DNA from 3 places in the Streptomyces sp. NPDC005794 genome. Region 2 is predicted to be linked to each of the others. Evidence: riboswitches for the same ligand, from Rfam matches in the RefSeq annotation. Region 2 holds a riboswitch; each other region holds the start of a gene.

Region 1 (6,350 bases), on a different contig from region 2:
GAGGGCGACCGGTGGCATGTCACCGGCTCCCTCGCGGGCGCGGCGGAGCTGCTGCCGGAGCTCGGGGCGCGTGCCTTCCTCACCACGGGACGCATGGGTCTGGCGGCGTTCGCCGCCCTGGACTCCCTGTGGTTTCTGATGCGCTCGGTGGACGCCCCCGACGCCCCGCGTCCGGCGCGGATGGAGGTCCTGCTGGACCGGGGCCCGTTCTCCCTGGAGGGCGAGCGTGAGCTGATCCGGCGGCATCGCATCGACGTCCTCGTCACGAAGGACAGCGGCGGTGACGCGACCGCCCCCAAGCTCACCGCCGCCCGGGAGGCCGGGATCCCGGTGGTGGTGGTCGGACGGCCGCCGGTTCCGCCGGGGGTGCCGGTGGCCGGGACGCCGGATGAGGCCCTTGCCCTGCTGCGGGCCCTTCTTTCACCGAGCGCTTCGAGACCAGGAAATTCAGGATCGGCGCCACCCCGGTCGCCTTCTCCCGCTACCGCCTCGACATCACCGGCAACGGGGGCGCGGACGAGATACAGCAGCTGACCCGGACCCGCCGGTCCGGAAGCGGCGCGGACCGCTGCCCCGGGGCCACCGGTCCTGCTCCCGCCCGGGCCCCGTCCGGACCCGGGCGGGCCGGCGCGGCCGGTCAGTCCTCCGGGTAGCGGCGCGGCGTCCAGACGATCTGCTGCCCGTCGCCCCGGTGCACCCACCGGGTCTGCGAGGACCCGACGATGAGGATCGTCCGCATGTCCACCTCGGACGGGTCGAGATCGGCCAGCCGCACCGTCCGCACGCTCTCCGACGGCCCTCCGACATCGCGGCCCAGGACCACGGGCGTGTCCGGGGAGCGGTGCTCCAGCAGCAGGTCGCGGGCCTTGCCGACCTGCCAGGTCCGGCTGCGGGAGCCGGGGTTGTAGAGCGCCATCACCAGGTCGGCGGTGGCCGCCGCGCGCAGCCGCCCGGCGATGACCTCCCACGGCTTGAGGCGGTCGGAGAGGGAGAGGGTGGCGTAGTCGTGGCCCAGCGGCGCACCCGCCCGCGCGGCCGCCGCGTTCGCCGCGGTCACCCCGGGCAGCACCCGCACCGCGATGTCCGTGTACGCGTCCTGCGAGGCCACTTCCAGCACCGCCGTCGCCATGGCGAAGACCCCGGGGTCGCCCCCGGACACCACGGCCACACGACGTCCACGGCGGGCGAGGTCGAGCGCGAACTCGGCGCGCTCCGACTCGACCTTGTTGTCGGAGCCGTGGCGCAGCTGGCCCGGCCGCACCGGCACCCGGTCCAGATAGGTCGTGTAGCCGACCAGGTCGTCGGCGGCGGCCAGCGCCCCGCGTGTCTCGGGCGTCAGCCACAGCGGCCCGGCCGGCCCTGTGCCGACCACGACGACCTCACCGGTGTCCCGGCCCGCAGCCGGGGAGGGGCGGGGCGCGTCGATCCGGCTGGGCAGCACGGCCACCGCGAAGTACGGCACGGAGTCCGCGTCGGTGTCCGCCAGGTCGCCGGTCCGCTCCCCTGCCATGGTGGCGCGCTCGACGTACCGCGCCTCGGGCAGCCGTCCGGACGCCTCGAAAGCGCGGCGCACGGCGGGGAAGGTGCGGCCCAGCTTCATCACCACGGCGGAGTCCGCGGCCGCCAGACGTGCCGTCAGCTCCTCCTCCGGCAGGGTGCCCGGGAGGATGGTCAGCACCTCCTCGGCCTCGACGAGCGGGGTGCCGAGCCGGGCAGCGGCGGCGCTGACCGAGGTGACGCCGGGGATGACCTCGGTGTCGTAACGGTCCGCGAGACGCTTGTGCATGTGCTGGTACGAGCCGTAGAACAGCGGGTCGCCCTCGGCGAGTACGGCGACGGTGCGCCCGGCGTCGAGGTGCACCGCGAGACGGGCGGCGGCCTCGGCGTAGAACTCGTCCAGCGCTCCCCGGTAGCCGCCCGGGTGGTCCGTGGTCTCCGTCGTGACCGGGTAGACCAGGGCCTCCTCGACGTGGTCGGGGCGGATGTACCGCGCCGCGATCGAGCGGGCGATGGAGCGGCCGTGCCGGGCGGAGTGGTAGGCGACGACATCGGCCTCGCCGATGATCTGCACGGCCCGCACGGTCATCAGGGCCGGGTCACCCGGGCCGAGCCCGACCCCGTAAAGCCGCCCGGTGCTTCCGGTGCTTCCGGTGCTTCCGGTGGTGCCGGTCTGCTGCGGCTGCTGCTGCTCGGGCACGCTCACTCCTCTTCGCTGGCGATGGCGTTGAGGGCGGCGGCGGCGATGGCGCTGCCGCCGCGCCGGCCCCGCACGACGAGGTGTTCCAGCCCGGACGGGTGGGCGGCCAGGGCCTCCTTGGACTCGGCGGCCCCGATGAAACCGACGGGCACACCGATGACGGCGGCAGGGCGCGGGGCGCCTTCCTCGATCATCTCCAGCAGCCGGAAGAGCGCGGTGGGCGCGTTGCCGACGGCGACGACCGCGCCCTCCATCCGGTCCCGCCACAGCTCCAGGGCGGCGGCGCTGCGGGTGGTGCCGAGCTTCGCGGCCAGTTCGGGGACGGCGGGGTCGGACAGGGTGCAGATGACCTCGTTGTCCGCGGGCAGCCGCTTACGGGTGACACCGCTGGCGACCATGGCCACGTCGCACAGGATCGGGGCGCCGGAGCGCAGGGCCGCGCGGGCATCGGCCACCGCGTTCGGTGAGAAGGCGAGATCGCGTACGAGGTCGACCATGCCGCAGGCGTGGATCATGCGGACGGCGACCTGGCTCACGTCGGCGGGCAGCCCTGCCAGATCCGCCTCCGCGCGGATGGTGGCGAAGGACTGGCGGTAGATCGCCGGTCCGTCCTTCTCGTACTGGTGCACAGTGCTGTCGCTTTCTTCATCGAACCGGTCGGACAGGGGGGGGTGATGCGTGGTGGTCAGGTGCGCGCGCCCCGGGCGGCCGCCACGGTGGCGGCGAGCACGACCGGGTCGTTGTCCAGGACCGTTGCCGCCTCGGTGTTCCGGTCTCCCCGCACATGGGAGATCCGGTGTCCTCCGGGGGTGGCGACGACGTCGATCCACTCCCCGTGGGGGTGGCCGCAGCGGCGTTCGCACCCGGACCAGTACACAGGGAGCCGTCCGGCCGGTCCGACGGCGGCCCCCGCCTCGGCCCGTACGTCGGCCAGCGACTTCGCACAGCCGGGCTGCCCGATGCAGGCCCCGACACCGGCCCACGGGGAGCCGGGCCCGGTGATCAGACCGGCCCCTGCGAGCTCGCTCAGCAGGCCGTCCGCACGGTGGGGCGCGATGCCGGTGACCACGGCTCCGCGCCAGGGCGTGAGCCGTAGTCCGCCGGCGCCGGCCAGCAGCCGCCACTGCGCCCGGTCCAGCCGCCCCAGCGGTACGCCGACGGACAGCGCGGCCTCGCTGCGGCTGCCGGGGACGCGGCCGGGGACCGGGGGCCGGGCTTCGGAAGGGCGGGGACGGGACTCCGGTGCGCCGGTGATCCCGGCCTGCCCGAGCCGTCGTACGACGTCGGCGGGCAGCGCGGCGGTCGCGTCGTGCGGCAGGTCCTTCACCCGCCAGGCGCCGGTCTCCCGGGCCGCGTCCAGGAAGGCCTCGGCGGCGACGATCGCGGCGCGGGGGCCGTCGGGGGCGGGTACGCGGAGAACGGCGTCGCGCTCCCCGATGCGCAGCAGCGCGCTCCCGCCGGCCCGGCCGATGAGCGTGAGGTCGGCGCCGAGAGCGTCCACGTCGCCGCGGCCGTCGTCGAGCGCGAACAGAAAGCGTCCGGAGAGCGCTGTGGCCCGGTCGTTTCCGCAGAGAATCCGGTCCAGCTCGGTCAGCCACGGTCTGACGTCCACGGCCCCGAGGCCGTCCAGCCCGGAGAGCGGGGACGCGACCACGTTGCGTACGCGCTCATGAGGTTCGGAGGGCAGCAGCCCGGCCCCGCTCAGCATGCCGGCCAGTTCCACGCCGCAGTCCGGCGCGAGCCCGCGCAGCTGCACGTTGCCGCGGGAGGTGAGATGCAGCTCACCGTCACCGAAGCGCTCGGCGGCCCGGCCCAGCGCCTCTGCCTGGTGGGGCGTCAACACCCCGCCGGGTATGCGGATCCGCGCCAGCGCGCCGTCGTCCGCCCGGTGCAGCCGCAGCGCGCCGGGGCAGGCGTCGCCGCTGCTCCGGGCACACGCGTCGCCCGGAGACCGGGACGGAAGGGAGGAGGCGGACATGGCGGCGAGCATACCGACCGTGACCGTGGCACACCCCGACGGTCACTGTGACCTACGGGACACCGCTGCCGGCCCCGGTCAGGGCGGGGGGCCGTCTGGTCAGGACCCCCCACCTGCCGCCTACTATGCCTAGCGGCGGTCCGTTGGGTCCGCCATCGCCATACGGCGACAGGGGAGGAAGCCCGGTGAGATTCCGGCGCGGTCCCGCCACTGTGAGCCCGGCCGTCCGGCCGTGCGAGTCAGGAACTCCCCTCCCCGAGGTCTCGGATCCGTCCGAGCAGGGGAGACCCCAATCCGACACCGCCCGGGGCGTGGACACCCCGGGGAAGGACTGACGCCGCATGATCCTGCTCCTGTCGACGTCCGACACCGACCTGCTCAGCGCCCGTGCCTCCGGCGGCCCGGTCGGCTTCCGTTACGCGAACCCGTCCCGGCTCTCCGTCGAGGACCTGCCGCAGCTCCTGGAGGGCACGGATCTCGTCGTCGTGCGTCTCCTCGGTGGTGTCCGCGCCTGGCAGGAGGGACTCGACCAGGTCCTCGCCACCGGCCGGCCCGTCGTCGTCCTCACCGGTGAACAGGCCCCCGACGCCCAGCTGATGGCCGCCTCCACGGTGCCCATCGGCATCGCGGCGGAGGCGCACGCCTACCTCGCGCACGGCGGGCCCGCCAACCTGGAGCAGCTGGCGCGCTTCCTCTCCGACACCGTGCTGCTCACCGGCCACGGCTTCGAGCCGCCCGCCCCCGCCCCCGCCTGGGGCCCGCTGGAGCGGACGGCCCGGGACGTCACCGGCCCGACGGTCGCGGTGCTCTACTACCGCGCCCACCACATGAGCGGGAACACCGCGTTCATCGAGGCGCTCTGCACCGCCGTCGAGGACGCGGGCGCACGCCCCCTGCCGCTGTACGTCGCCTCGCTCCGTACCCCCGAGCCCGAGCTCATCGACGAACTCCGCGCCGCCGACGCCATCGTGACGACGGTCCTCGCCGCGGGGGGCACCAAGCCCGCCACCGCGTCGGCCGGCGGCGACGACGAGTCCTGGGACGCGGGCGCCCTCACCGGCCTCGACGTACCGGTCCTCCAGGCGCTCTGCCTCACCAGCCCCCGTGCGGCCTGGGAGGAGAACGACGAGGGTGTCTCCCCGCTGGACGCGGCCACCCAGATCGCCGTCCCCGAGTTCGACGGCCGCCTGATCACGGTGCCGTTCTCCTTCAAGGAGATCGACGAGGACGGTCTGCCCGCGTACGTCGCCGACCCCGAGCGTGCCGCCCGGGTCGCCGGGATCGCCGTACGGCACGCCCGGCTCCGCCACGTCCCGGCCGCCGAGAAGCGGATCGCGCTCGTCCTGTCCGCCTACCCGACCAAGCACTCCCGCATCGGCAACGCCGTCGGCCTCGACACCCCCGCCAGCGCCGTCGCCCTGCTGCGCAGGCTCCGCGCCGAGGGGTACGACTTCGGGCCCGAGGAGGACATCCCGGGCCTGGTCTCCGGTGACGGCGACGAGCTGATCTACGCGCTGATCGAGGCCGGCGGCCATGACCAGGAGTGGCTCACCGAGGAGCAGCTGGCCCGCAACCCGGTCCGCATCCCCGCCGCCGACTACCGCCGCTGGTTCGCCACGCTCCCCGCCGAGCTCCGCGAGTCCGTCGAGCAGCACTGGGGCCCGGCGCCCGGCGAGATGTTCCTCGACCGGTCCCGCAACCCCGAGGGCGACATCGTGCTCGCGGCCCTGCGCCGCGGCAACCTGCTGATCCTCATCCAGCCGCCGCGCGGCTTCGGCGAGAACCCGATCGCGATCTACCACGACCCCGATCTGCCGCCCTCGCACCACTACCTGGCCGCGTACCGCTGGATCGCCGCGTCCGCCGACGACAACGGCTTCGGCGCCGACGCGATGATCCACCTCGGCAAGCACGGCAACCTGGAGTGGCTGCCCGGCAAGAACGCCGGACTGTCCGCCGCCTGCGGCCCCGACGCCGCGCTGGGCGACCTTCCGCTGGTCTATCCGTTCCTGGTGAACGACCCCGGTGAGGGCACCCAGGCCAAGCGCCGTGTGCACGCCACCCTCGTCGACCACCTCGTGCCGCCGATGGCCCGCGCCGACAGCTACGGCGACATCGCCCGCCTCGAGCAACTCCTCGACGAGCACGCCCAGATCGCCGCGATGGACCCGGCCA
Region 2 (6,350 bases):
TGGGTAGCCGCCGGGCACCTGGGCGTTCAGGATCCAGGCACGTGGGCCGAGCCCGCCGCCGAGCACGGCGCTGCTGCACACCCGCCAGCCGGGCCCCAGCCGCCAGACCAGGTGGTGGAGTCCGAGACCGTCCTCCCGCCGGGCCAGCAGTTCGCCGCGCTGCCGGGGCAGAAGGGTGCCTGCGGATCCCATGGCGCACCTCCCGCGACAGGCCGGGCCGACGGTCGGCGACAGCGCGTCGATCATACGGGCGGGCGGGGGCCGCACATCTGGCGCACCCAGGAGAGTGCTCACTCGAATGGCGTAACGCTTGCAGTGGGCCGATATCCGCGTGGAACGGGGCCACCGCCCCTTCCCGGTGTTCTGGGCCGCTCAGCGCCCGGGCCGGGAAGTTGCACCGTCCAACTGGGTGAGGCGCGATGGAATCCGGACGCGCCTCCCCTGCTGGACCCACCCACAGGACGCGCCCGGGCGAGGAGGAATCGGCCATGGGAGCCGCTGACGGTTTCACGGATTCCGGAGAACTCGACGGTCTGACCGTCTATGACAGCGACGGAGAAAAGGTCGGCACAGTGGGGCGGGTGTACGTCGACGACGACACCGGCAAGCCCGACTGGATCACCGTCAAGACCGGCCTGTTCGGCATGAAGGAAAGCTTCGTACCGCTGTCAGGAGCCCGCCGCGTGGGCTCCGACCTGCACGTCTCGCATCCGAAGGACCGCGTCAAGGACGCCCCCCGGGTGGATGCGGACGCACACCTCTCCGTGTCGGAGGAGGAGGAGCTGTACCGGCACTACGGCATGACCAGGAAGGGCACCGGTACCGGCGGGGCGCGCGGTGACGCACGCACGACCTCCGGGACCGGAACGGGAGCGATGGGAGCCGCCGGTGCTGCCGGTGCTGCCGGAACCGCTCGTACCACGTCGGCCGGCCAGGCGAAGGCCACCGGCACCACAGCCGGCGCGGGCAGGCACCGCGACATGGACACCTCCTCCACGTCGCGCCCGCTCGCAGGAGCCGGAGCCGAACGGTCCGCCACGGGCGCCGGAGGCCGGGAAGACATGATCCGGTCCGAGGAGCAGCTCCAGATCGGTACGGAGGAGTACGAGAGCGGAAGGGCACGGCTGCACAAGTACGTCGTGACCGAGAACGTCACCCGGACGGTGCCCGTGTCCCATGAGGAGGTACGCGTGGTGCGTGAGCCTCTGCAGCCTGGCGAGAAGGGAACAGGCATGAAGGGGCGCGAACTCGGAGAGCAGGACGTCGAAGTCACCCTGCACGCCGAACGAGCCACCGTCCGCAAGGAGGCGGTCCCCGTGGAGCGGGTCCACCTCGAAACCAGCAGGGTCACCGAGCAGAAGGAAGTCTCCGCCGAACTCCGCAAGGAGAAGATCGACTACGCGGACGGCAAGGACGCGGGCAGCGGCAAGGACATGGGCGGCGAGTTCGGCCAGGGACGTCGTCGCTGACCCCTCACACACAGCGGCGAAAGGCCGCACGACACCAGCGAGGGGCGGACCCGGGCGGTTCACGGGCCCGCCCTCTCGTCGCACTTCCGCCGTCCGTGGACGGCTTCTCCCGGCAAGAACCGCACCGACGGGCGCCCGTCGGGCCCTTCCGGCGTCACCACCGCCCGTACGCGGTAGACATCGGCGATGAGTTCCTCGGTGATCACCTCCGAGGGCGTTCCGCCGGCCACCACTCGGCCTTCCTTCATGACCGTGACCCGGTCGCAGAACATCGCGGCCAGATTGAGGTCGTGCAGCGCCACCACCGCGGTGACCGGCAGTGCGGCGACCAGGGACAGGAGTTCCAGCTGGTGCTGGATGTCCAGGTGGTTCGTGGGTTCGTCCAGCAGCAGTTCACGCGGCTGCTGGGCCAGGGCACGGGCGATCTGGACGCGTTGGCGCTCACCGCCGGACAGGGTGTGCCAGGACTGCCCGGCGCGGTCGGCGAGCCCGGTGCGGGCCAGAGCCTCCCGTACGGCGGCCTCGTCCTCGGGGCCGGGCCCTGACCAGGCGCGCCGGTGCGGGATGCGGCCGAGGCGTACGACGTCCAGCACGCTCAGGTCGACCTGGGTGACCGCGTGCTGGTCGACGACGGCCACGCGGCGGGCCACGCCTCGCCGGCCGGTCTCCGCGAGGGTGCGGGCGTCGAGGGTGACGACGCCCGCGCCGGGGGTGAGTACGCCCGCCATCACCCGCAGCAGCGTGGTCTTGCCGGAGCCGTTCGGTCCCAGGAGCCCGACCGTGCTGCCCGGTGGCGGCGCGATGCTCACGTCGTCGAGGACGATCCTGCCGCCGGCCTCCCTGCCGACCCGTGCTGCCCGCAGACCGTCGCCGGACGGGCCCGCCCGGGTCATGCGTTTCTCCTCGTGCGGTAGAGGACCAGAACGAAGGCGGGCACCCCGATGAGGGAGGTGACGACTCCGACCGGGACCTCCTGCGGGTCGAGGACGGTCCTGGCCAGGGTGTCGACCCAGACCAGGAACACGGCTCCTGCGAGCGCGGTCACCGGCAGCAGCCTCCGGTGCCCGGATCCGGTGAGTGCCCGGGCGGCGTGCGGCAGGACGAGGCCCACGAACCCGATGGCTCCGGCCGAGCTGACGAGTGCTGCGGTGAGCAGCGAGGTGGTGCAGAGCAGCACGATCCGGGTGCGGGCCACGTGCACCCCGAGGGCGGCCGCGGCGTCCTGCCCGAAGGCGAAGGCGTCGAGGGTACGGGCATGGCCGAGGCAGATCAGCAGGGTCACGCCCAGCACGGCGGAGCACATCCACACATCGCCCCAGCCGACCCCGCTCAGCGAGCCGAGCAGCCAGAACAGCACGCCGCGGGTCTGTTCGGCGTCGGCCGCGGTCATCACGACGAAGGAGGTGAGCGCGGAGAAGAGCTGCATGGCCGCGACCCCGGAGAGGACCACCCGGTCGGTGGAACCGCCGAGGGAATGACTGAGCAGCAGGACGAGGGCGAACGAGCACAGGGCTCCGACGAAGGCGCCGCCCGAGATCGACACCGCTCCCCCGCCGACGCCCAGGATGACGACCACGACCGCCCCGGTGGACGCCCCGGAGGAGACGCCGAGGACGAACGGGTCGGCGAGCGGGTTGCGCAGCAGCGACTGCATCACGGTGCCGCACACCGCGAGCCCGGCTCCGCACACCGCGGCGAGCAGGGTGCGGGGCATGCGCAGATTCCAGATGATGCCGTCGCGTATGGGGGTCAGCCGCGCGTCGGCGAGGCCGAGGTGGGAGGCCACCACGGACCAGACGTCGGGGACGGAGACGCGGGCGGGTCCGATGGTGACGGCGACCGCGACGGACAGGAGCAGCAGGGCGATCCCGGCGCCCCACAGCACGCCGTCGCGCAGGCGCCGGGCTCCTGCGGCCGTACGGACCGCGGGTGGCTGCTCCACGTGTGTGTCCGGAGCGTGTTCGGTCCTCGTCACCCCGCGAGTCCGAACGAACGCAGCCCCGCCGCGACGCGCTCCACGCCCTCCACGGTCCGGATGGTCGGGTTCATGGCCTGGCCGCTGAGCAGGACGTACCGCTTGTGCCGCACGGCGTCCAGGTTTTTCGTGGCGGGGTTGGACTCCAGGAACTCGATCTTCTTCGCGGCGCTCTCGGCCGTCTGCGACTTACGGGTCAGGTCGCCGATGACCAGCACGTCGGGGTTGCGGTCGGCGACGGTCTCCCAGTTGATCTGGGGCCATTCCTCGTGGGTGTCGTCGAAGACGTTCTCCGCGCCGAGTTCCTCGGTGATGATGCCGGGGGCTCCGCAGCAGCCCGCCAGGTACGGGGCCTCGGCGTCGGCGAACCAGTAGAGCATCGTGGTACCGGAGGCGTCGATGCCCTCGGTCGCCTTGTCGACGCGGTCCCGGAGGCTGGTGACCAGCTCCTCACCCCGCTCCGGGACGCCGAACACCTCGGCCAGGTCGCGTACTTCGCCGTACACGCGGTCCATGGTCAGAGGCTCGGTACGGGAGCCGTCGCTGCTGCCTGTGTGGTCCTTGCCCGCGCAGTCGGTGGGCGAGAGGTACGTCGGTACGCCCAGTTCCTCGAACTGGTCGCGGGATGCCACACCGCCCTTGCCGAGAGTGGATTCGAACGAGGCGCTGACGAAGTCGGGTTCCTCGGCGAGGACCTTCTCGGAGGAGGGCTGGTTCTCGGCGATACGCGGCACGGTGGCTTCGTCCTTCTCCAGCCCCTTCATCACCGGGTCCGTCCACGTCGCGGTGGCGGCGAGCCGGCCGGCGAGGCCCAGGGCGAGCAGGATCTCCGTCGATCCCTGGTTGAGGGAGACGGCGTGACGCGGTGCCGCGTCGACGGTCACCGTGCGACCGCAGTTCTTCAGCGTCACGGGGAAGCCGGCGGCGGCGCCTTCCCGTGCCTCGCCGTCGGACGTGCTCCCGCCCCCGTCGCAGGCGGTCAGCAGGACGAGTCCCGCGACGAGCAGGGCGGTTCGGCGTACGGTGCTGGCTATGGGCGGCACGGAGTCCCTCGGCGTCTCTGGGCTCATGCGCGAAGCCCGCTACGGTGTTCCGCCCCCGGTACGGAAGCGGGTGCCAGCAGGTCTTCGGACTCGGGTTCGTCCGGACGGGACGCCTTCCCGGTGCACCCGAGGGTGTCCCAGTGGCAGTGGCCCCGCCCGTCCCCCTCACCGCTGCGCGTCAGCTCCGGATTCGCACCGGATTCCCTGACTCCACGTGGAGTGTGACTGGCGTCTGCAAGCTATCACGCGGCGCGTCGCGGGTTTCGGGGGCTTGACGGCCGGTACGGCGCGGGCACCCCTCCGTACCGGCCTTCGGGCGGGTCAGCCCTTGGGGTGAACCGATTCGCCGCCTTGCGCCTGCGGCTGTCCGCCCCGGCGGGCGATCATGGACACCGTGCCCCAGTAGGCCAGCAGAACGACGCGCAGGCCCAGGATCTCCAGGCTCTCCCCGAGGCGTCCGCACGCGGCCCGCCCCTTGGCCATGGCGTTCATCGGGCGTTCTCCGGGCCGGCGTTCCAGGGTCCGAGGGGATCGTCGTACGCCTTCGCGTAGCCGGGTCCGGCGATCGGCCAGTCGGCGAGCAGCTTCTCGGGCAGGGCGAAGGATTCGGCCAGTTGCGGGGCGTGCGCGGCGACGGCCGTGATCAGCTGCTCGGCGTTCTCCGCGAGGGCTTCGACCTGACCGGCGCTCAGGAGGCCTGCGGCGAGCAGATCGCCGCTGTTGCGGGCCACCCATTCGACGGCGAACAGCCGTTCCAACTCTCCCAGCCGGTCCCTGGCGCCCCCCTCGGGCAGCGCCGCGCGGGCCTCGGCGTAGGCCGCGGCGGCCTCGCGGTACGCATAGGCCTCGACCCCGCGCAGGGCGGGGCCCGAGGCCGCATTCCACCGCTCGAGGAGGTCGGTGCCGGGCGCCCGCTGCGCGCGGTCTCTCGCCCGGGCGAACCAGATGTCCTGGACCGCGCCGAGGAGTTCGCCGAGAAAACGCGGTTCGGCCAGGTCACCGGGGTGCGGGCCCCGGTCCGGGACGTCCGCCCGGCCGGGCTCGGCGGCGAAGAGCATGTCGGTCGCCGCCTTGGCGTACAAGGCGATGTTGTCGCCCTCCGCGGTGATGGCTCCCTCCACTCCCGTGACGAGCTCGGTCATGCCGTTGTTCTCCAGCAGGGCCTGCGCGCCACAGCGTTCACGGCTCTCGACGATGACGTCACGGGCCCGCCAGGTGATCCATGCCTTGGCGACGTCGACGAGCCTGCCCGCGTCCCTCCGGCCGTCCTTCTCCGTACTGGCTTCCCACCGCTCCTGTGCCCTGCGGTGGAGCAGGCTCATGGCGAAGACCGTGGCCATGGCCGAGGCGAGCGGTCCGTGGTGGGTCCGGTGCGCGTTGACGGGCACCGGGGGCGCGCCCCGGGTCCCGGAGATCAGCCGGTGCCCGCCGTAGCGCACGGCGACGGCGAGGGTCGCGCGGGCCGAGCCCGCCGCGCAGGCGCTCATCGAGATCCGGCCGGGGACGACCCGCCCGATCGAGGTCAGGAAACGCCGCCGCCTGTCGCCCGGTCCGGTCCTGAACTCGCCGGGGGGGTGCCCTTCCTCGTCGGATCCCAGCAGGGCGTCCCGCGCCACGAAGAGCCGGTCGAACGAGGTCAGGCAGTGGTCCACCGGGCTGCCCATCCGGGCGGGGAGGCGCCGCACCCGGATGCCCGGCAGCGGCTGTTCGTCGTCGGTGAGCGGCACCAGGAAGAGGCGTACCCCGTGGTCGGACCCGTCGGCCACCAGGCGTGCGGCGACCAGACCGGACTTGGCTCCGCCCGCCGGGCTGGTGTTGGGCATGAACTTCTGCGCGCCCGCGTTCGGGGTGTGCAGGACGAAG
Region 3 (6,350 bases), on a different contig from region 2:
CTACGGAGGCGAGTCCCTCGAGGGCCCAGTCGAGCAGCAGCGCGTTCAGGTCGGCGGACTGCTCGCCGGTGGGGGCGGGCTTCTCCTGCGGCCCGTACGGCACCTCGCACCGCTCCTCGTGGAGTTCCGCGACACGCTGTCCGAGCAGATCGAGGAGCGCGGGCACGGTGACGGCGCCCGCCGAGAGCTGGAGGAGGGAGAGCACCTGGGGCACGGCCTCGACGGCCTCCGCCACCGCGGTGGCCTCGATGCCGTCGGGTGAGGCGTGGACGAGCGACCAGGCGTCGAAGAGCGCGACCCAGCCACGGAGGACGGCGGAGTCGTCGCGGTCCCAGGCACGCAGCCGCCAGCCGGGGCGGGCGGTGTCGCCGTGCATCTCGATGAGGCCGGCCAGCCTGGCCCGGTCCCAGCCGGCCATCACCTGAACCGGGGACAGGTCGAGTGCGGCGGCGGCCCGTTCCAGGGCCTGGGCGGCGAGCGGGACGGAGCCCGGGCTCGTGCCGTCAGCCGCCCAGTGGGCGATCCGCACGGCGTCGGCCAGTACGGCCCTGGCCTGTCGTGCCAGTTCCGCCGGTGGCGGTGTGCCCTCGGGTGGGCGGGGGGCCGGCCTGGCGTACCGGGTCGTCACGGCCCTACGGGCGGTCGCCTGGGGTCGCGGGCGGACAAGTCGCAGCCTGGAGTCGCGCGGGGTACGGGACGTCACGAGGAGCAGTCTTGCCTCTGACGGGCCGAAAGCCCAAACGGAAGCCGTGTCACCGGGATACGGGAGGCAACGGAACCGGGGCACCAACCGGGCGGTTCCGCCGCATCAGCTCACATCAGGGGCGTGAGGAAGCGCCGGAGTGCCTCCTCGTAGCCGTCCGGGTCGGCATTCCACATCGCCGCATGCGGAGCCTGCGGTACGGAGTGCAGGGTCACCAGGTCGGGGCGGCGTGCGGCGAGTTCCCGGGACTGCCGCCAGGGGGCCAGGGTGTCGTCGGGGCCGTGGACGATGAGCGTGGGGGCGTGCAGGGCCGTCGGCACCGAGGTGTCCAGGAGCGGGGCGCCGCGCAGTCCGGTCTGGCCCTGTGCGGCCCGGACGGCCAGCGGAAGCAGCGCGGAGGGCACGCCCCGGGCCGAGGCGAGCGCCCGCAGAGTGGTCTTCCAGTCCAGGACCGGGGAGTCGAGGACGAGGCCGCTGATGCGATCACGGAGGGCGGAGTTGACGGCCGCGTGCAGGGCCATCGAGGCTCCCGAGGACCAGCCGTGGAGGATGACCTTCTCGGCCCCGTAACGCACGGCGTAGCGGATGGCCGCGTCGAGGTCGCGCCATTCGGACTCACCGAGGTGGGCGAGGCCGTCCGGGGAGCGCGGGGCACCCGCGTCACCGCGGTAGGCCAGGTCGAGCACGGGAAGCTGCTGGGTGTGGAGGAACCCCATCACGTTCATGGGGTGGTCCCGGGTGGCGCCGAGACCGTGGACGGTGATCACCCAGGTGTCGCGGGCGCCGGGCACGAACCAGGCGGGCAGGGCGCCGAGCTCGCCGGGGACCTCGACCTCCTTGTATCCGAGGCCGAGGGCGGTGAGCGGGTCGCCGCGGTGGAGCTCCGGGGTGAGGCGGACCCTGGCGCCCGGCTTCAGGCTGCCGAGGGTCACGCGTTCCAGCCGGCGTACGACGGTGTCGGCGGAGGCCGCGGAACCGCCGGGCGGCTGTTCGATCACCGGGCCGACCACCGCGTGGACGCCTCGGCCGGTCAGTCCGTACGTGCCGGGGCGCAGCGCGGTGAAGGAGCGGGTCAGGGTGATCTGCCCGGCCGCGGTGGCGTGCACGGTGAGCCGGCGGTCGCCCGGGAAGGGGTGTGGCGAGGGCGCCCCGAGGGCGGCGTCGCTGGCGTAGCGGCCGGCGGCGACCGCTGCCGCGCCGACGCCGAGGATCGAGGTGGCGGCCACTGCCGCCGCTGTTGCCGGGCGCACGGCTCCAGTGTCCCGGGCGGCGACGTCGGCTGCCAGTGGGCGTCGGCCGTACGGTGCGGCGCGCCGGGCTCAGCCGGGCTGGCCGTACCCCTCCAGGGCGTCCTGCACGTCGCGCAGCTGGGCGGGGGTGAGGAGGTTCGGCCGGTGCCCGGGAACGGAGCTCGCGGTGAGCCAGAGCCTGCACATCCATTCGAGCTGGGCGGTGCGGTCGTAGGCCTCGTCGAGGGTCGCTCCGTAGGTGACGGTGCCGTGGTTCTGCAGCAGGCAGGCCGTGCGGTCGCGCAGGGCGGCCAGCATGTTGTCGGCGAGCTCCCGCGTCCCGTAGCGCGCGTAGGCGGCGGTGCGGACGGTGCCGCCGAGCATGGCCGCGGCGTAGTGCACGAGCGGTACCTCGGGGACGAGGGTGGAGACGGCCGTGGCGTGCACGGCGTGCGTGTGGACGACAGCCGCGGCGTCGGTCTCGCGGTAGACGGCCAGGTGGAGCGGGAGCTCGCTGGTCGGGACCAGGTCGCCCAGGACCTGACGCCCTTCGAGGTCGACGCCGACCGCGTCCCCGGGGCCCAGCCGGTCGTAGGGCACCCCGCTGGGGGTGACCAGCACGATTCCGCCGGCCCGGGCCGACACGTTGCCCGAGGTGCCGACGACCAGGCCGTCCGCCGCCGTCCTCCGGGCCGTCTCGACGACCCCGTCCCAAGCCCGTTCGACCGCGTCCGTACGCACATCACTCATGCGGGGATCCTAGGGTCACGTGACCGACGTCTCCTCAAGGGGACATATCGGGCTCGATCCGGACGCCGGACGCCGGGTGCGGCCGGTTCCCGCACCGGCGCGGAGGCACCCGACAGCACCGCACGCACACAAGCGGAATCGACATACGCGCATGGGGTCACCATGCCGCCCTGTCCAGTTCACCTTCCGTTCACCCTGGTTGCTTACGTTCCACGTGCCAATGACGTCGAACGATTGCCTGGGTAAATGGAACACATCACGCTGCTGCTCGCGATCGTGATCGTGACAGCTCTCGTGTTCGATTTCACGAACGGTTTCCACGACACCGCCAACGCGATGGCCACCACCATCTCGACCGGCGCTCTCAAGCCCAAGACAGCGGTGGCCATGTCCGCCGTTCTCAACCTCGTCGGCGCGTTCCTGTCGGTGGAGGTCGCCAAGACGATCTCCGGCGGGATCATCAATGAGAACGGCCTCAGAACCGAGGTCATCTTCGCCGCGCTCGTCGGCGCCATCCTGTGGAATCTGCTGACCTGGCTGGTCGGCCTGCCCTCCAGCTCTTCCCACGCACTCTTCGGCGGCCTCATCGGCGCCGCGGTCATGTCGGCCGGCTGGTCCTCGATCAACGGCGGCACCGTCGTCACGAAGGTCCTGCTGCCCGCGATCGCCGCGCCCGTCGTCGCCGGTCTCGCCGCCCTGCTGGCCACGAAGCTGACGTACCGCCTGAACCGGAAGATCACGGATCCGGCGCAGCTGAAGTCGACCGCCAAGGGGTACCGCGCCGGCCAGATCGCCTCGGCCGGTCTCGTCTCGCTCGCCCACGGCACCAACGACGCGCAGAAGACCATGGGCATCATCACCCTGGCCCTGGTCACCGGTGGCGTCCTCTCCCCCGGCTCCAACCCGCCGGTCTGGGTCATCGCCTCCGCCGGTATCGCCATCGCGCTGGGCACCTACCTCGGCGGCTGGCGCATCATCCGCACCATGGGCAGCGGCCTCACCGACCTGCGTCCGCCGCAGGGCTTCGCGGCCCAGACGAGCGCGGCCACGGTCATCCTGGCCTCCTCGCACCTCGGCTTCTCCCTCTCCACCACGCAGTCCTGCTCCGGCGCCGTCATGGGCGCGGGCCTCGGACGCAAGGGGGGCGTGGTCCGCTGGTCCACCGCCACCCGGATGTTCATCGCCTGGGGTCTGACGCTGCCGGCCGCCGGACTGGTCGGCGCGGGTGCCGAGTTCCTGACCAAGCAGGGCCCCTGGGGCGTCGCCGTGGTCGCCGTCCTGCTCGTCGCCGGCTCCGGCGCCATCTGGCTGGTGTCGCGCCGCAAGCCGGTCGACCACACCAATGTCAACGAGCCCGAGGACGAGCCCGCGGGCGTCGTCACGACCGCCATCGCGGCCGTCAGCCCGCCGCCCGCCGGTGTGGCCGCCACCGAGCTCAAGACCACCATCCACGCTCCGGCCACGACGGCCGAGACCCCGGCCGACCCGGCCCGGCCGGCCACGGTGTAAGGACAGATCCGCATGAACATCGACTGGGCAGCTCTCGCTTCCGTCTTCGGCGTCAGCCTCGTGATCACCGTGGCGCTGGTCGGCCTCTTCACCCTCGGCATCACGGGCCTCGCCAAGCAGACGCCGACGGCGCAGGGCGGCGGCGGGGCCGGCGTCCTGGCGCGCACCGGCGCGTACGCCTGCTTCGGGCTGTGCCTGGCGGCGGTCGCGTACGGGATCTATCTGATCGTCGCCTGACCTCCGCTCAGACGCGCACCGGCCGGACACACCCCGTGTGTGTCCGGCCGGTGTGCGTCTGAGCACACTGAAGCCTCGCAGGTCAGCGGCAGGTTGACGGGCGTTCGCGGCGCGTGGTGGACTGCCGGAGCCATGTACGGCGACAGAAGAGGAAGCCGGTGCGAATCCGGCGCGGTCCCGCCACTGTCACCGGGGAGCAGCCTCCACACGGAAGTCACGGCCCGTCACCGCGGGCTGGAAGGCCGGAGGACCTGCGGATCCGGAAGCCAGGAGACTCTCGTCGCCGGTCACGTCGAACCAGGGCGCGGACCCTGAGTGAGGACATACGCCATGCCTGGCTGCCCTGCGTCGGTCGCCGTACCACCCGCTGTGAAGGTCCTTCGAGGCGCGACGGCCGGCTGAGCGGTGCGAGCCGACCGCATCTTCGCGTACGGCGCCGCCGCCGGTCTGATCGGCGACCTGCTGCTCGGTGACCCCCGGCGGGGTCACCCCGTCGCCGCCTTCGGGCGTGCCGCGGCGGGGGCCGAGGGCCGTCTGTGGCGCGATCACCGTGGCTGGGGTGCCCTGCACGCGCTCGTCTGTGCCGGGGGTGCCACGGGCGCCGCCGCGCTGGCCGCCCGTGCCGTACGGGACCGTCCCGCCGCCGCCGTGGCGCTGACCGCCGCCGCCACCTGGTCCGTCGTCGGTGGCACCTCGCTGGGCCGCGAGGCGCGCGCCATCGGCGGGGCGCTGGCCGCCGGGGACGTCGAGCTGGCCCGGGAGCGGCTGCCGCATCTGTGCGGCCGTGATCCGCAGGCACTGGACGCGCAGCAGATCGCCCGCGCGGTGGTGGAGTCCGTCGCCGAGAACACGTCGGACGCCGTCGTGGGAGCCCTGGTGTGGGGTGCACTCGGCGGAGTGCCCGGACTGGTCGCCTTCCGGGCCGTCAACACGCTCGACGCCATGGTCGGGCACACGTCGCCCCGCTACCGGCGCTACGGCTGGGCATCCGCCCGGCTCGACGACGTCGCCGGCTGGCCCGGGGCCCGGCTCACCGCCGTGCTCGCCGTGGCCGCCGGGGGACGCCCTCGCGAGGCCGTCCGGGCCTGGCGGGCCGACGCGGGCCGGCATCCCAGCCCCAACGCGGGCCCGGTGGAGGCCTCGTTCGCGGGCGCGCTCGGCGTACGGCTCGGCGGCACCCTCGCGTACGGCGGGCGGGTCGAGCACCGGCCCGTGCTCAACGGCGGGGCCGGCCGGGACGTGCGGGTCACGGACATCGAACGCGCGGTGCGGCTGTCGCGCCGGGTGAGTGTGCTGGCCCTCGCCGTGTGTGCGGTGGGGCGGTCGGCCATGGGACGGAGAGGCGAATGAGCGGCGGGCTGCTGGTCGCGGGAACCACGTCGGACGCGGGCAAGAGCGTCGTCACGGCCGGGATCTGCCGGTGGTTGGTGCGCCAGGGGGTGAAGGTCGCACCGTTCAAGGCGCAGAACATGTCGCTGAACTCGTTCGTCACCCGGGAGGGCGCGGAGATCGGCCGGGCCCAGGCGATGCAGGCGCAGGCCGCCCGGGTGGAGCCGTCGGCGCTGATGAACCCGGTGCTGCTCAAGCCCGGCGGTGACCGGTCGAGCCAGGTCGTACTGATGGGAAAGCCGGTCGGCGAGATGAGTGCGCGCGGCTATCACGGAGGGCGCCAGGAGGCGCTGCTGGGGACGGTCGTTGACTGTCTGGAGCAGCTGCGGGGCACGTATGACGCCGTGATCTGCGAGGGGGCGGGCAGTCCGGCCGAGATCAATCTGCGGCGTACGGACATCGTGAACATGGGCATCGCCCGGGCCGCGCGCTTTCCCGTGCTGGTGGTCGGCGACATCGACCGGGGCGGTGTGTTCGCCTCGTTCTTCGGTACGACGGCGCTGCTGAGCCCCGAGGACCAGTCGCTGGTCGCC

What was found. A riboswitch is a leader RNA that binds a small molecule or an ion and turns the genes downstream of it on or off. The one in region 2 is predicted to bind cobalamin.
Region 1: another riboswitch for cobalamin. It lies ahead of cobN (cobaltochelatase subunit CobN); the one in region 2 lies ahead of ACFYQ5_RS15330 (ABC transporter substrate-binding protein).
Region 3: another riboswitch for cobalamin. It lies ahead of ACFYQ5_RS30200 (cobalamin biosynthesis protein); the one in region 2 lies ahead of ACFYQ5_RS15330 (ABC transporter substrate-binding protein).

Annotation. Positions count from the first base shown of each region.
Region 1 is NZ_JBIAIN010000021.1:46,148-52,497, forward strand. It holds gene ACFYQ5_RS28830 (cobalt-precorrin-6A reductase) at 1-534, shown strand, start outside; gene ACFYQ5_RS28835 (precorrin-2 C(20)-methyltransferase) at 638-2,197, opposite strand; gene ACFYQ5_RS28840 (precorrin-8X methylmutase) at 2,200-2,826, opposite strand; gene cobG (precorrin-3B synthase) at 2,883-4,187, opposite strand; cobalamin riboswitch at 4,303-4,445, shown strand; gene cobN (cobaltochelatase subunit CobN) at 4,517-6,350, shown strand, end outside.
Region 2 is NZ_JBIAIN010000008.1:166,748-173,097, reverse strand. It holds gene ACFYQ5_RS15350 (adenosylcobinamide amidohydrolase) at 1-192, opposite strand, end outside; gene ACFYQ5_RS15345 (PRC and DUF2382 domain-containing protein) at 489-1,469, shown strand; gene ACFYQ5_RS15340 (ABC transporter ATP-binding protein) at 1,529-2,362, opposite strand; gene ACFYQ5_RS15335 (FecCD family ABC transporter permease) at 2,359-3,411, opposite strand; gene ACFYQ5_RS15330 (ABC transporter substrate-binding protein) at 3,441-4,514, opposite strand; cobalamin riboswitch at 4,545-4,732, opposite strand; gene ACFYQ5_RS15325 (hypothetical protein) at 4,809-4,979, opposite strand; gene ACFYQ5_RS15320 (acyl-CoA dehydrogenase) at 4,976-6,350, opposite strand, start outside.
Region 3 is NZ_JBIAIN010000023.1:51,560-57,909, forward strand. It holds gene ACFYQ5_RS30175 (hypothetical protein) at 1-628, opposite strand, end outside; gene ACFYQ5_RS30180 (alpha/beta hydrolase) at 814-1,953, opposite strand; gene ACFYQ5_RS30185 (class II aldolase/adducin family protein) at 2,023-2,682, opposite strand; gene ACFYQ5_RS30190 (anion permease) at 2,929-4,191, shown strand; gene ACFYQ5_RS30195 (hypothetical protein) at 4,204-4,428, shown strand; cobalamin riboswitch at 4,575-4,705, shown strand; gene ACFYQ5_RS30200 (cobalamin biosynthesis protein) at 4,834-5,778, shown strand; gene ACFYQ5_RS30205 (cobyric acid synthase) at 5,775-6,350, shown strand, end outside.